Regions from separate parts of the Thermosinus carboxydivorans Nor1 genome, predicted to be linked through region 3. Evidence: riboswitches for the same ligand, from Rfam matches in the RefSeq annotation. Region 3 holds a riboswitch; each other region holds the start of a gene.
The links. A riboswitch is a leader RNA that binds a small molecule or an ion and turns the genes downstream of it on or off. The one in region 3 is predicted to bind S-adenosylmethionine.

Region 1 (4,377 bases), on a different contig from region 3:
AAACATTTTCCATCAGCAAACGTCACCCCCATAAACATCGTCATGGATATTGTTTCCTCCCCTGCCAAAAATATAACCGGCGAGCCACCCTTATGCGGCCCGCCGGCTCTTGCGCCTACTGCTTCTTAAGGTATACCAGGAACAATGTCCGCGGTAAATCGCCTTCCTCGAACGTCGTAACCTCTTTTATCTCAAATCCTTGCGCCAAATGCTTTATTTTGGCTTCATCAAAAAAGTGGACGATAAAGCCGTCAATTTCATACATATTTTCACCATGATGGATGCCCTGGCCAAAGTGAACATCAGCCGTGTTGCGCACCGTATAGAGATTAATGCCGCCAGGCCTTAACACCCGGCGAACCTCATCAGACAGCAATGTTAATTCCCAGTAGTAAAAGCCATGCAGTACAGCATATGCGAATAGCAGGCATCAAAGGTTTCGGCGCCAAACGGCAACGGCTGCCTTACATCATGGCAAACCGCCGCAATATTAGGCGTTAAGCCCAACATTCTGGCTTTTTCCCGGATGGTTTGCACGCCAATACCGGTATATTCCAGGGCCGTGACATGAAAACCGCATTGGGCGAAAAAAATCGTGTCCCGCCCCTGCCCCGCTCCTAACTCCAAAATTTTCGTTTTCCGCTCTTTTTTTAACAGTTCCGCCGCTTGCTTGGCGGCAAAACTCGGTTCGTTGCCGAAAAGTTCACCATCCTCGGCGAAAACTTTTTCCCAGTGTAGATGTTGGTTATCACGGACCATTTTGTCTGATTTAACCATGGCCACCCCTCCCAGCGCCTGTTATCCGCTCACTCAATTTTTATTTGTTAATTCGCAACCGCAGTAGCAGGCACCTGCTATAGCACAATATAAAATAAGTTAACTGTAAAAATATTTGTATAGGTGGTAGCAATTTATCAAGCAGCGCACCGTTCTCTCGCTAATACCGCCGCTCTTAGCCGATCATGTACGGCGTGAGGCGGAGAACTTCCTGCAATTCTCGAATTAATACAAAGCGAAATGCTGCAGAGCGCAGCCCGGACATAGTTCACTGCGATCATGGCTGCTCAACGCAGCCCCGTGGGGATTATTATGTTGATGGTGGAGCCGCCTCGCCACGAAATAAACAACTTTTTTGCCTTTACGTGAAGCCTAATCGAAACTATTTTAGAAAGCCAGCAGAAATCAACATTTACATAGCGATGACTGACACTGAACCATCTATATGAAACACTAGGAGTTAAGGACTATGGATTTTGGAATTGACCCCGTTAAAAAAGAAGCGTTAGTAGAATCGGGACGCCGATGTACCCAAAATATTTCGCTTGGTATGATAACACTGCAAACCCGGCATATAATCGCCCGTGAGACAGATGGGCGCAATCGTACCGGCAGCGCTTGGGCAAATCATGGCTACTATGGTATACCGTCTAGCAAACCAATACCTTGTACCCAGGTAAAACAGAAAATCCAGACTGAGAAAAAGGACTTATGAGTCTGCACAGAGAAACATTCCATCACTATGATATAGGGGAGTTGAGAGCATGATCAAACGGGCGAGCGAATTAGTTACCGAGGTTGCTACTAACCGGTTCGGCGGCAAGGGTGAAGTAATTGGGACCAAACTATTGGACATGGAACAATTGCAAGGGAAAGGCCGGTTATTCTCCCATAGCATTCTCAAGCCGGGCTGCTCTATCGGTTACCATCAGCACAATGGCGACGCTGAGACCTACTACATCCTTAAAGGCGAAGGCATTGTCAACGATAACGGCACGCTGGTTAAGGTCCATGCCGGAGACGTGGTCTTTACCGCCGACGGCGAGTCCCACTCCATTGAAAATACCGGTACGGAAGACCTGGAATATATCGCTTTAATCCTCTACTCCAAATGAAATTGTAACAGCCTTTACGCATTATGGGCGTAAAGCCTGGTTGTTTAGCAATAAATCCCTTGACAGAAATACATTTTTGGCGTATATTTATCTCAACTGTCAAAAGTTGTATACCGTGTACTCTTATCAAGAGCGGTGGAGGGACTGGCCCTGTGAAGCCGCGGCAACCGGCAGCAATGCGTCTGGTGCCAAATCCAGCAGAATCTTCGGATTCTGGAAGATGAGAGGAAAGGTATGGCTGCCATAATATGGCGTCTCTTTCCTCTCAGAAAGAGACGCTTTTATTTTACCTTTTTCAATAAAAGGGAGGCTTTGTTATGGCAGCACCAAAAAGAAGCTATGAAGAAATCAACGAACGCATCCGCAAGGGGCAGGCGGTAGTACTCACCGCCGAGGAGGTCAGCCAACTGGCCAAAGAAGAAGGAATAAGCGCCGTCGCCCGTAAGGTAGACGTAGTCACCACTGGCACCTTCGGTCCCATGTGCTCTTCCGGGGCCTTTCTCAACTTCGGCCACAGCGACCCGCCCATCAAAATGAAACGGGTGTGGCTCAACGACGTGCCCGCCTACGCGGGCATCGCCGCCGTGGACGCCTACATCGGCGCCACGGAAATATCCGAAACAAATGAGCAATACGGTGGCGCCCATGTCATCGAGGATCTTGTCGCCGGCAAGCGCGTTCACCTTAGAGCCACCGCTCCGGGTACCGACTGCTATCCCCGCAAGAGCATCGATACCTGGATCACCAAGGACGACATTAATGAGTGCTTCCTTTTCAATCCCCGCAATGCCTACCAGAACTACGCCGCCGCCACCAACACCTCCAATCGCATCCTCTATACCTACATGGGCATGCTGCTGCCCCGCTGCGGTAACGTTACCTACTCCACCTCCGGCGAGCTCAGTCCACTCCTCAACGACCCCCACCTGCGTACTATCGGCGTGGGTACGCGCATCTTTCTGGGCGGTACCGTAGGCTACGTCGCCTGGAACGGCACCCAGCACAACCCCTCACGCCCCCGCAACGAACATGGCATCCCTGTCGGTGGCGCCGCCACCCTTGCCCTTGTGGGCGATCTTAAGGCGATGAACCCGGAATTTCTCCGGGCTGCCGTCTACGAACGCTATGGCATCAGCCTGTTTGTGGGCGTGGGTATCCCGATCCCCATCCTTGATGAAGACATCGCACGCTGCGTGTCTGTCACGAACGCCGACATCGAAACCTGCCTCTTTGACTATAGCGTCCCCTCCCGCAACCGCCCCGTCCTGGGACGCTACAGTTACGCAGAACTCCAGTCGGGCAGCATCTCCTTAAACGGCCGCCGCGTGCGCACCGCTCCGCTGTCCAGCCTGGCCAAAGCCCGGCAGATCGCCGCTCTCCTCAAGGAGTGGATCCGCACCGGCCGCTTCGAACTGACCCACCCGGTAGCGCCTTTGCCGCAGGAAGCCACCCCGCGCCCCCTGGACATCCGAAAGGAGGATGAATAATAATTATGGCTGTCACGGAACGCATCATCCTGAACTTCACCGCCGAGAACTACGACAAACCTATTACCTATCATCTGGTTAAGGACTTCGACCTCAAGATTAACATTCTCCGGGCCGAGGTAACCCCCGGCGAGGAAGGCCATCTGCTGCTGGATGTAGAAGGGGAACCGGAGCAAGTTACTGCTGCGCTGGCTTTTCTGCAGCAAGAGGGCATCGACGTCGTCTCTACCCGCCGCCAGATCCAGGTTGACACCGGGCGCTGCACCCACTGCGGCGCCTGCACGGCGGTCTGCTTCTCCCGGGCGCTGGTGCTTGAACGCCCCACATGGGAGCTGTCTTTTCACCCCGACAAATGCATTGTCTGCGGTCTGTGCGTGCAGGCTTGTCCCGTGCGGGCCATCCGGCAGGGATCGGCCGGTCGCAGCGCAGAGGAGCTGGCAGGTGCATGACCGGCTATGAACCGCGCTGGTACCGTGAAGAGCTGCACCGCACCGAACTGTCTCCCTTTGTAGTACGCTTTCGCGAAACCGACCTATGGGTGGCTGTACCGCCGGAAAAAGACACTCCGGCGCTGCGCCGGCTATGCCAGGTAACGGCAGCCACCCTCTGGCAGGAACTACACGACTACATCCTCACCGATCCCCGTTTTTACCATTCGCTCGTGCCCTATTTGCCGCGCTTCGGCTGCCCGCCGGTGGCCGCGCGCATGGCCGCTGCTGCCGAAAAGGCCGGTGTGGGGCCCATGGCTGCGGTGGCAGGCGCCTTTGCGGAAGAAATCGCCCTGGTGCTTGCCAGACGTTTTTCCTTAACCGACATTATCGTTGAAAATGGCGGCGACATCTACCTAGCCTCCACTGTCCCACGGCGCATCGCCGTCTGGGCAGGTAATTCGCCGCTTTCGGGGAAAATTGCCCTGGACATCGCGCCCGACCTCTCCCCGCTGGGCATCTGCACTTCTTCGGCCACCGTCGGCCCGTCTCTCAGCCTGGGCAAAGCGG
Region 2 (4,377 bases), on a different contig from region 3:
GCTGCTCGGGTTCGGTTAAGTGCTGCTTCACAAACATTCTGTCCTGCTCACTGATGCGGGCCGTCACCGCGGCGAAAAATTGCCGTACCCGTTTACGCATTTTTAACCACCAACATAGATGAGGTTAGCATATCCCATGGCTTGACGGCAGGCTTCGGCCGCCGCCTTATCCTGTGGCTGAAGCCCAAGACCGACGATGCGCCCTGCCGCGCGGAGCTCGCCGGCCAGCGCAATCGCCTCATTCAGCCGCCCCGGCGCCCAGCCAATATAGACGTCTTTGGCGTTGCCGTCCGGGGTCAGACCCTGCCGCTCAAGCGCCAGCATAAGGCGCTCGATGCCCAGAGCAAAGCCCGTAGCCGGATATTCCACCCCAAAAGCGCCTACCATGCCGTCGTAGCGCCCGCCGCCGCAAAGGGGGAAGCCTAGGCCCGGCGTGTAACCTTCGAAAACAGCCCCTGTATAATAGTCAAAATTCCGGATGATCCCCAGATCGAAAGAGACATGCCCGCTTACGCCGTAATACTCAAGAAGCCGATAAATCTCCGCCAGGTTATCGAGGGCGCGGCGGCTCATGTCGTTGCTCACCATGCCATAGGCCGCATCAAGCATATTTTCCCGCCCGTGGAGCAGCGGAATACGCTTAAAAAGTACCTGCCCGGCCGGCGATAAGGAGCTCGCCGCCAGGGCCTCGTCCAGGCCGACCAGGTCGCGCTGCACCAGGCAATTTTTAATCCGCTGGCGCTCGGCCTGCGGCAATTCGCATTCATTCATTAGACCGTTAATAAATTCCACCTGGCCGAGGCTGATCTGAAAGACGGTCAACCCTGCCTCCCGCATAGCCGCGGCCGCCAGCGCTACGACCTCGGCATCGGCGGCAGGCCCCGCCATGCCCATCAGTTCTACACCGGCTTGGTAGAATTCGCATTGCCGGCCGGCCTGGGCCTGCTCATACCGGAAGACGTTAGTCAAATAAAACAGACGCAGCGGCGCCGGCTGTTCCCGGAGCCGGGTAGCCGCTACCCGGGCAATAGGCGTAGTCATATCCGGCCGGAGCGCTAATAGCCGGTTATTTTTATCGAGAAATTTGAACATATGCTGAACCAATTCTTGGTCGGCGCCGACCGATAAAATGTCCAGATACTCAAATGTAGGCGTAATTACCTCGTCATAACCCCACCGGGTAAAAAGACCGGCAAGGGCGCTTTCCACCAAGCGCTTTTTTTTCGCATCACGGGGCAAAAAATCACGTGTCCCGTAGGGAATTTGCGGGACAAACTCATTTTGGCTCATGGGCTGCATCCTCCTGTCGCAAACGCTCTTGTTCTTCCAACCGGGCAAGAATAAGTTTGTAGCCATCGGCGCCATAATGTAAGCAGCGCTTGACCCGGCTGATCGTGGCCGTGCTGGCCCCGGTGCGCGCAACAATGTCATCATAGATGTGACCTGCCTTCAGCATCCGCGCCACCTCCAGGCGCTGCGCCATAGCTTTGATTTCGCTGATGGTACAGATATCTTCAAAAAACTGATAACATTCCTCCTCATTGGCAAGTAATAAAATCGCCTTGAACAGCTGGTCGGTCAAAGGTTCTTTCAGCTTAGGGTTAACGGGCATAATCCACACTCCTCCCGCGCACACATTACCACTTTGAGCATACTATTCGCCCTCTCTCATTCCTTTCCTGCCTTTATGTCTTTTATTCTTTAATTTACGAAAAAGTGAATTAAAAAATTTTTGCTTGACAGCCACTGCTATCCATGATAGCATGTAATTCAACAATGGCATAGCGAAACACTCTTTCATCAAGAGCTGGCTGAGGGACTGGCCCGATGACGCCGCGGCAACCATCGCATCTTTGGGTGCGAAACGGTGCCAATTCCTGCAGAACGGATAAGTTCTGACAGATGAGGGGGGGGGGAGTTTCTGTTTACAGAACAAAAACCTCTTCGTCTGCGAAGAGGTTTTCTTTATGCCAAGGAAAGGAGAGAAGCAAATGATTAAACTGACCGGCATTGAAAAGGTCTATCCCGGCACCAACGGAGCGGTCCATGCTCTTAAAGGCATAAACCTTCAGGTGCGCCGCGGTGAAATTTTCGGTGTCATTGGTAAAAGCGGCGCCGGCAAGAGTACTTTAATCCGCTGTATAAATATGCTGGAGCGGCCAACCCGCGGCTCGGTAGTGGTCGACGGTGAAGAACTAACGACGATGTCCGAAAAGGACTTGCGTGAGCGGCGCAAAAAAATCGGCATGATTTTTCAGCACTTTAACCTGCTGTCTTCCCGCACTGTCTATGAAAATGTAGCCTTCCCGCTTGAGTTGGCCGGCAAAAGCAAAACGGAAATTGCTCAGGCTGTTTTGCCGCTCCTTGAACTGGTGGGGCTTGCCGATAAACGGGATCAATATCCATCCCAGCTCAGCGGCGGTCAAAAACAGCGGGTCGGTATTGCCCGCGCCTTAGCCAGCCGGCCGAAAGTGCTCTTATGCGACGAAGCCACTTCCGCCTTAGACCCACAGACCACGCAATCTATCTTGAAACTGCTCTTTGACATCAATCAAAAACTGCAGCTGACCATTGTGCTAATCACTCACGAAATGCAGGTTATTAAAGAAATCTGCGACCGTGTGGCCGTCATCGAAAACGGCGTCATTATTGAAGAAGGCCCGGTACTCGATGTCTTCACCCGCCCCCAGACGGCCACGACGCGTGAATTCATCCGCACCATTGTCAACCATGACCTGCCCGATTTCTTTGCCGATACCGTCTTTTCGCCCACGCCGCTCCCTGACTCCAATCTTATTCTGCGCCTGTCCTTTATTGGCCGCTCGGCCGAAGAACCCATAATCGCCGGCATGATCCGCCGCTTTAATGTCGACACAAGCATCCTTTACGGCAATATCGACCACATCAAGCGTACTCCCTTCGGCACCTTGATTGTCGAACTGTCCGGCGACCAGGCCGGCATCCAGAACGCCCTCAACTACCTGCGGGCACGAGACTTAGGAATAGAGGTGATTGGTTATGTCGCAAGAAATGCTCGTGCTGTTGGCTGAGTCGCTGTGGGAAACAACTTACATGGTGGGTGTGTCGGCTTTTATCGCCGCCCTCTTTGGCCTCCCCCTCGGCGTCATCCTGGTAACGACTGACAAGGGACATGTTTTGGAAAACCTCGTTGTCAACCGCGTTTTGGGCGCAATCGTTAATGCTACCCGCTCGACTCCGTTCATTATTCTCATGGTCGCCATCATTCCCCTAACCCGTCTCATTGTCGGGACATCCATCGGCACCGATGCGGCCATTGTACCGCTGAGCATTGCCGCTATCCCCTTCGTCGGCCGCATCGTCGAATCGGCACTCAAAGAAGTCGACTACGGGGTCATCGAAGCCGCCCAAGCTATGGGCGCTTCCCCGCTACAGATTATTGCCAAAGTGCTCATCCCCGAAGCACTGCCCTCGATTGTGCTCGGCCTGACGATCACGGTAATCAGCCTGATTGGCTATTCGGCCATGGCCGGCGCTATCGGCGGCGGTGGGCTGGGAGATCTCGCCATCCGCTACGGCTATCAGCGCTTCCGGGCCGACATCATGCTTGCAACCGTCATTATCCTAATTGCTCAGGTACAGCTTATCCAATCGTGCGGCGACTGGCTCGCCCGCCGGTTGAACAAAAAATAATGCCCTAACAAGGAGGAGTTCATTCATGAAACGTATCGCCCTACTGCTCACCCTCATTTTGTCGTTGGCTGTTGTCGCCGGCTGCGGCGGCAAAACGCAGGCGCCGGCTGCTACTAGCGGCAAAACCGTACTGAAGGTTGGCGCCACGGCCGTTCCCCACGCTGAAATTCTGCAGGTAATAAAACCGACTCTGGAAAAAGAAGGCATTGACCTTCAAATCGTGGAAATGAGCGACTACGTCCGTCCCAACCTGGCCGTAGCGGAAAAAGAGCTAGACGCCAATTTTTTCCAGCACATTCCTTACCTCACTAAGTTTGCCGCCGAGCGCAACCTCCAGCTCACTTACACCGCGGCCGTCCACATCGAGCCCATGGGCATTTACTCCAAAAAAATCAAAAACTTAAATGACGTTCCAACCGGCGCCGTAGTTGCCATCCCTAATGACCCGACCAACGGCGGGCGCGCGCTCGCCCTACTGGCTAAAGCCGGTGTGATCGGGCTTAAAGACGGTGTCGGCGTCAACGCCACTGTCAAAGACATTACGGCTAACCCAAAGAACGTGAAAATCCGTGAACTCGAAGCACCGCAGCTGCCCCGGGCCCTTGATGATGTAACTTTGGCCGTAATCAATACCAACTATGCGCTGGAAGCCAAACTTGTTCCTACGAAAGACGCCCTCTTTATTGAACAGAAAGATTCTCCCTA
Region 3 (4,377 bases):
AAATTGTTAACGCCCGCTCCGGTGGATGTTCGGAGGACTGCAAGTTTTGCGCCCAGTCTGTCCATCACGACGCAAAAATCGATACCTACCCTTTGATGAGCGAAGAGGCGATTCTACAAGCGGCGAAGCAGGCGGAATCCCACGGCGCTTATCGGTTCTGCATTGTTACCGCCGGCTGTGGCATGAAGAACGACCCAGACTTTGGACGCATCATCAGCATAATTGAACGTATTGGTCGCGACACCAGTCTGGAAAGGTGTTGTTCACTGGGAATACTGGGACCCGAACAGGTCAAGGCGTTGAAGGCGGCGGGGATAACCCGTTATCACCATAATCTGGAGACCAGTAAAAGCTATTTCGCAAATATTTGTACCACCCATACATATGACGAGCGTGTTGAAACCATCAGACTGGTCAAAGCGGAAGGGCTGGAAGTCTGTTCTGGCGGCATTATCGGCTTGGGTGAAGGGTGGGAGCACCGAATTGAGTTGGCCTTTACCCTGAAAGACCTCGATGTTGATTCGGTGCCGATCAATGTATTGAATCCCGTCAAGGGGACCGCTTTGGAAAATCAGCCACAGTTGAAACCGATGGAGATACTGCAGACTTTTGCTATTTTCAGGCTTATATTGCCGGATAAAATTCTCCGTTATGCTGGCGGCCGCGAAAGGGCATTAGGAGAACTGGTGCCGCTGGGTTTTTTGTCCGGGATGAACGGAATGCTCATTGGCAACTATCTCACGACCGCCGGTCGCGGTGCCGCCGCCGATATAAATACAATTAAAGGGTTGGGACTGACGCCGATTGGCAGTGCCAGGTAATGACCAAAGCTAATCCATTTTGGGGCGGCATGATCAAATATTTGATGCTATTTAAGTTATAGCTAATGTTTATATCATAGCAAACACTATCATACATAAAAGGATTTTTTCGGGCAGCGGATCCCAAGCATGGGCGCTTTGGCTTTTTGTATGTTTTTATTATGGCTGAGCAGGTTATGCGAATTAGTTTATATATCCGACACCGGTGCATCTAAGGTTCGAGCCGGCTTATCAGCATAAATACAAAAAACTGCCGGCGATGGAACCCATGAGCAAGGCAAGGTTTTGCTGGCAGCATTACGATTTTAAAAAGCTTGAAAAGGTGCAAGAAGTCATAAAGAACCTATTAAAAACTGCAGAAACAGCAAGTCGAAAGCGGGCAATTACAGAGGTTTGGCGATACATTCGGAACAATTGGGATGGGATTACTAAATTATCAGCTGCACGCTTTACCGGTCTTGACGATTGACCAAGAAACTTTTGTATGAGGCACTACAGGAGCTTTCTTTGGCTCTCGCATGGAGATTATGTTAACTCGCCTGAGGATGTGTGTCTTCTTACAAAATCCTACAATGTCTTGCATCATTTCCATATATCGACATTGACAGTGTTTATATCGGCGTGTTAATATCTAAAGTAATTAAATAAGCCACTCTTATCCAGAGAGGTCGAGGGACTGGCCCGATGACACCCGGCAACCAGCGGCAACGCATGGTGCTAATTCCAGCAGGAGCAATCCTGGAAGATGAGAGGAGAGGTATGCTAACATAAATCCTTTCCTCGGAAAGGATTTTTTGTTTGCCGCTGACTGATTATTAAAGAGTAAAGTAGGGAGGAAATGGCTATGGCGGTTAGCAGTAGCATGAATACATCCGACATCCTGCCGCCCCGGGTCTGGGAAAAGATTGAGGCGGCAATCCGCACAGTAGGATACGGTTCAATCACGATCATCGTTCAGGACGGGAGAGTTATCCAGATCGAAATAAACGAGAAAATAAAGCTGGTCTGATGGGAAAGGGGAAGCGAGATGGACGCGAAAACAAATGGGGTCAGCAACTTTAAGAGCGGGGCTGTCAGGGCGGAAATTCTCAAAGCCCTCAGTGGTCTTCAGTACGGGCAAGTGGTCATTCAAATAAAAGACGGGAAAGTGACCCAGATCGACAGAACCGAGAAGAGGCGCCTGCCGAGACTGGAAGGTGTGGACGGCGACGGCATTTGATTTCAGGGCAATCATAAAACTGAAGCTGGGGATATGTGAGATTAAGATAGGGAACAGAGGTGAGCGATATGGCTTGCGATGCTGGCGTTACTGATACGGCTGCGCGCGACGCGGCAGTGACAACAACGGCGGATAATAAAAGCAGCATCGATTATGAAATTATAATTGTCGTAAGACAGGGCAACGTGGTACGGTTTGAAAATAAAGTCAGGGTGCCACATTTGGAAGGGACTAATGGCGATGGTATTTAAAAACTGCTAAGTAAAAAAGCCATAGACACCAATAGCTACATGTGTTAAACTAAAATCAAGTAAATAACTCTGAGCTGATCAGTAAGACTGAAGGCTGAGGTAGAGTCCCACTGGGACTTTACTTCAGCTTTATTTTTTGCTCTTAATCACGGGAGGGAGAGTATGCTGAACAAGGACTAACTATACCGCTTTTTCGGCAAACTCTGCTGCCAGAGGTCGGAGTGGCTGGCTAGCGCAAGCTCTTGGCGACCAAGATACTAAACATCGGGGTCGGCGGTCTGGTGGCTGGCGAAGGCCTATACTGACCTTATTGTACATATCGGTGAACAGGCGGGCGAAGAGTATATTTTGATACTGGAGCGGTAACTTCCAGCGGAAGGAGAAGCGTAACTATGAAAGATACTAACGTCAAACTGCAGCAACTCAACGTGTTGTTGGCCGAACTGGGCAGCGCGGTCATTGGTTTTTCTGGCGGCACTGACAGCGCCTTCCTGGCAGCGGCGGCTTACCGTGTTCTCGGTGAACGGGCGGTGGCCGTCACTTGCTACTCGGCTACCCTGCCGGAAAGCGAGCGGATGGAAGCAGCTATCACCGCCCGCCAGATCGGCATCCGGCATGTGCTATTACCACAAAACGAATTGGATAGCGATGACTTCGTGCGTAACGACGCCGACCGTTGTTACCATTGTAAGAAGGGGCGTTTTTCGGCTCTGGCGGCCTGGGCTGCGGCCCATGGCTATCATTGGGTGCTGGAGGGGGCCAATGCCGATGATGTCGGCGACTATCGGCCGGGACTACGAGCCCTGAGCGAACTTGCCGTCGTGCGCAGCCCCTTGTTGGAGGTCGGTTTAACTAAGGCGGAAATTCGCGAGCTGTCGCGGCAATGGGGGCTGCCAACCTGGAACAAGCCTAGCGCCGCCTGTTTGTCGTCGCGGGTGGCCTACGGTCAGCCGATAACGGCGGCCAAACTTGCCCAGATCGAAAAGGCCGAAGCTATATTAAAGAAATACTGCCAGGGGCAAATTAGGGTCAGACACCACGGTGGGCTGGCCCGTATCGAGGTGGAACCGGCAGAGATAGCCCGCCTTACCCGCCCGGAAGTGGCTAGGGAGATTGCAGAACAACTGAATGCTTTAGGGTTTACCTATGTTGCGGTGGATCTTTCGGGTTACCGTACCGGTAGCATGAACCAAGTTCTTGACCTCGAGAATAAACAAAAAGCTTAGGAGGGAACAAAAATGGCTAAAATAGCGACGAATTTAACAGATCTCATCGGCAACACCCCGCTTCTGGAGCTGAGGAATTACAACAGAGCAAAGAGTCTGAACGCCAAGCTCATCGCTAAACTGGAATACTTTAATCCGCTGAGCAGCGTCAAAGACCGCATCGGTTACGCCATGATCAAGGACGCCGAAGACAAGGGTCTTATCAATAAGGACAGCGTTATTATCGAGCCGACCAGTGGGAACACCGGCATAGCCTTGGCCTTCGTGGCCGCCGCCAAAGGCTACCGGCTTATCCTTACCATGCCGGAGACGATGAGCATCGAGCGGCGCAATCTGCTCAAGGCGCTGGGTGCGGAACTGGTGCTCACGCCAGGGGCGGAAGGAATGAAGGGGGCCATACGTCGGGCCGAGGAACTGGCAGCCGAAATACCCAATTCTTTCATACTCCAGCAGTTTAAGAATCCTGCCAACCCCGCAATCCATCGCACTACGACTGCGGAAGAAATTTGGAACGACACTGATGGACAAGTAGACATCTTCGTTGGTGGTGTTGGCACCGGTGGCACTATCACCGGTGTCGGGGAGGTAATAAAACAGCGTAAACCTTCTTTCAAAGTCGTCGCCGTTGAACCTTTCGACTCGCCCGTTCTCTCCGGCGGAAAACCCGGTCCTCACAAGATTCAGGGTATTGGTGCCGGCTTCGTGCCTGATGTTCTTAACGTGAAAATAATCGACGAAATCATCAAAGTCAAAAACGAGGAAGCTTTCGCCACCGCCCGCGAACTGGCAAAGACCGAGGGACTGCTTGTCGGCATATCCAGTGGCGCTGCAGCCTTTGCCGCCACCCAAGTGGCTCAGCG

Region 1: another riboswitch for S-adenosylmethionine. It lies ahead of TCARDRAFT_RS12665 (homocysteine biosynthesis protein); the one in region 3 lies ahead of TCARDRAFT_RS15260 (YezD family protein).
Region 2: another riboswitch for S-adenosylmethionine. It lies ahead of TCARDRAFT_RS01470 (methionine ABC transporter ATP-binding protein); the one in region 3 lies ahead of TCARDRAFT_RS15260 (YezD family protein).

The regions. Positions count from the first base shown of each region.
Region 1 is NZ_AAWL01000026.1:20,097-24,473, forward strand. It holds gene TCARDRAFT_RS12645 (spore germination protein) at 1-13, opposite strand, end outside; gene TCARDRAFT_RS15855 (hypothetical protein) at 116-352, opposite strand; gene TCARDRAFT_RS15860 (class I SAM-dependent methyltransferase) at 379-777, opposite strand; gene TCARDRAFT_RS12655 (hypothetical protein) at 1,247-1,492, shown strand; gene TCARDRAFT_RS12660 (cupin domain-containing protein) at 1,542-1,892, shown strand; SAM riboswitch class I at 2,013-2,119, shown strand; gene TCARDRAFT_RS12665 (homocysteine biosynthesis protein) at 2,210-3,379, shown strand; gene TCARDRAFT_RS12670 (NIL domain-containing protein) at 3,385-3,828, shown strand; gene TCARDRAFT_RS12675 (UPF0280 family protein) at 3,825-4,377, shown strand, end outside.
Region 2 is NZ_AAWL01000001.1:325,779-330,155, forward strand. It holds gene TCARDRAFT_RS01450 (HDIG domain-containing metalloprotein) at 1-100, opposite strand, end outside; gene hisZ (ATP phosphoribosyltransferase regulatory subunit) at 103-1,290, opposite strand; gene TCARDRAFT_RS01460 (YerC/YecD family TrpR-related protein) at 1,277-1,612, opposite strand; SAM riboswitch class I at 1,795-1,909, shown strand; gene TCARDRAFT_RS01470 (methionine ABC transporter ATP-binding protein) at 1,992-3,050, shown strand; gene TCARDRAFT_RS01475 (methionine ABC transporter permease) at 3,019-3,672, shown strand; gene TCARDRAFT_RS01480 (MetQ/NlpA family ABC transporter substrate-binding protein) at 3,698-4,377, shown strand, end outside.
Region 3 is NZ_AAWL01000007.1:2,927-7,303, forward strand. It holds gene bioB (biotin synthase BioB) at 1-821, shown strand, start outside; SAM riboswitch class I at 1,474-1,573, shown strand; gene TCARDRAFT_RS15260 (YezD family protein) at 1,666-1,830, shown strand; gene TCARDRAFT_RS15265 (YezD family protein) at 1,849-2,040, shown strand; gene TCARDRAFT_RS06465 (hypothetical protein) at 2,109-2,291, shown strand; gene larE (ATP-dependent sacrificial sulfur transferase LarE) at 2,684-3,517, shown strand; gene cysK (cysteine synthase A) at 3,530-4,377, shown strand, end outside.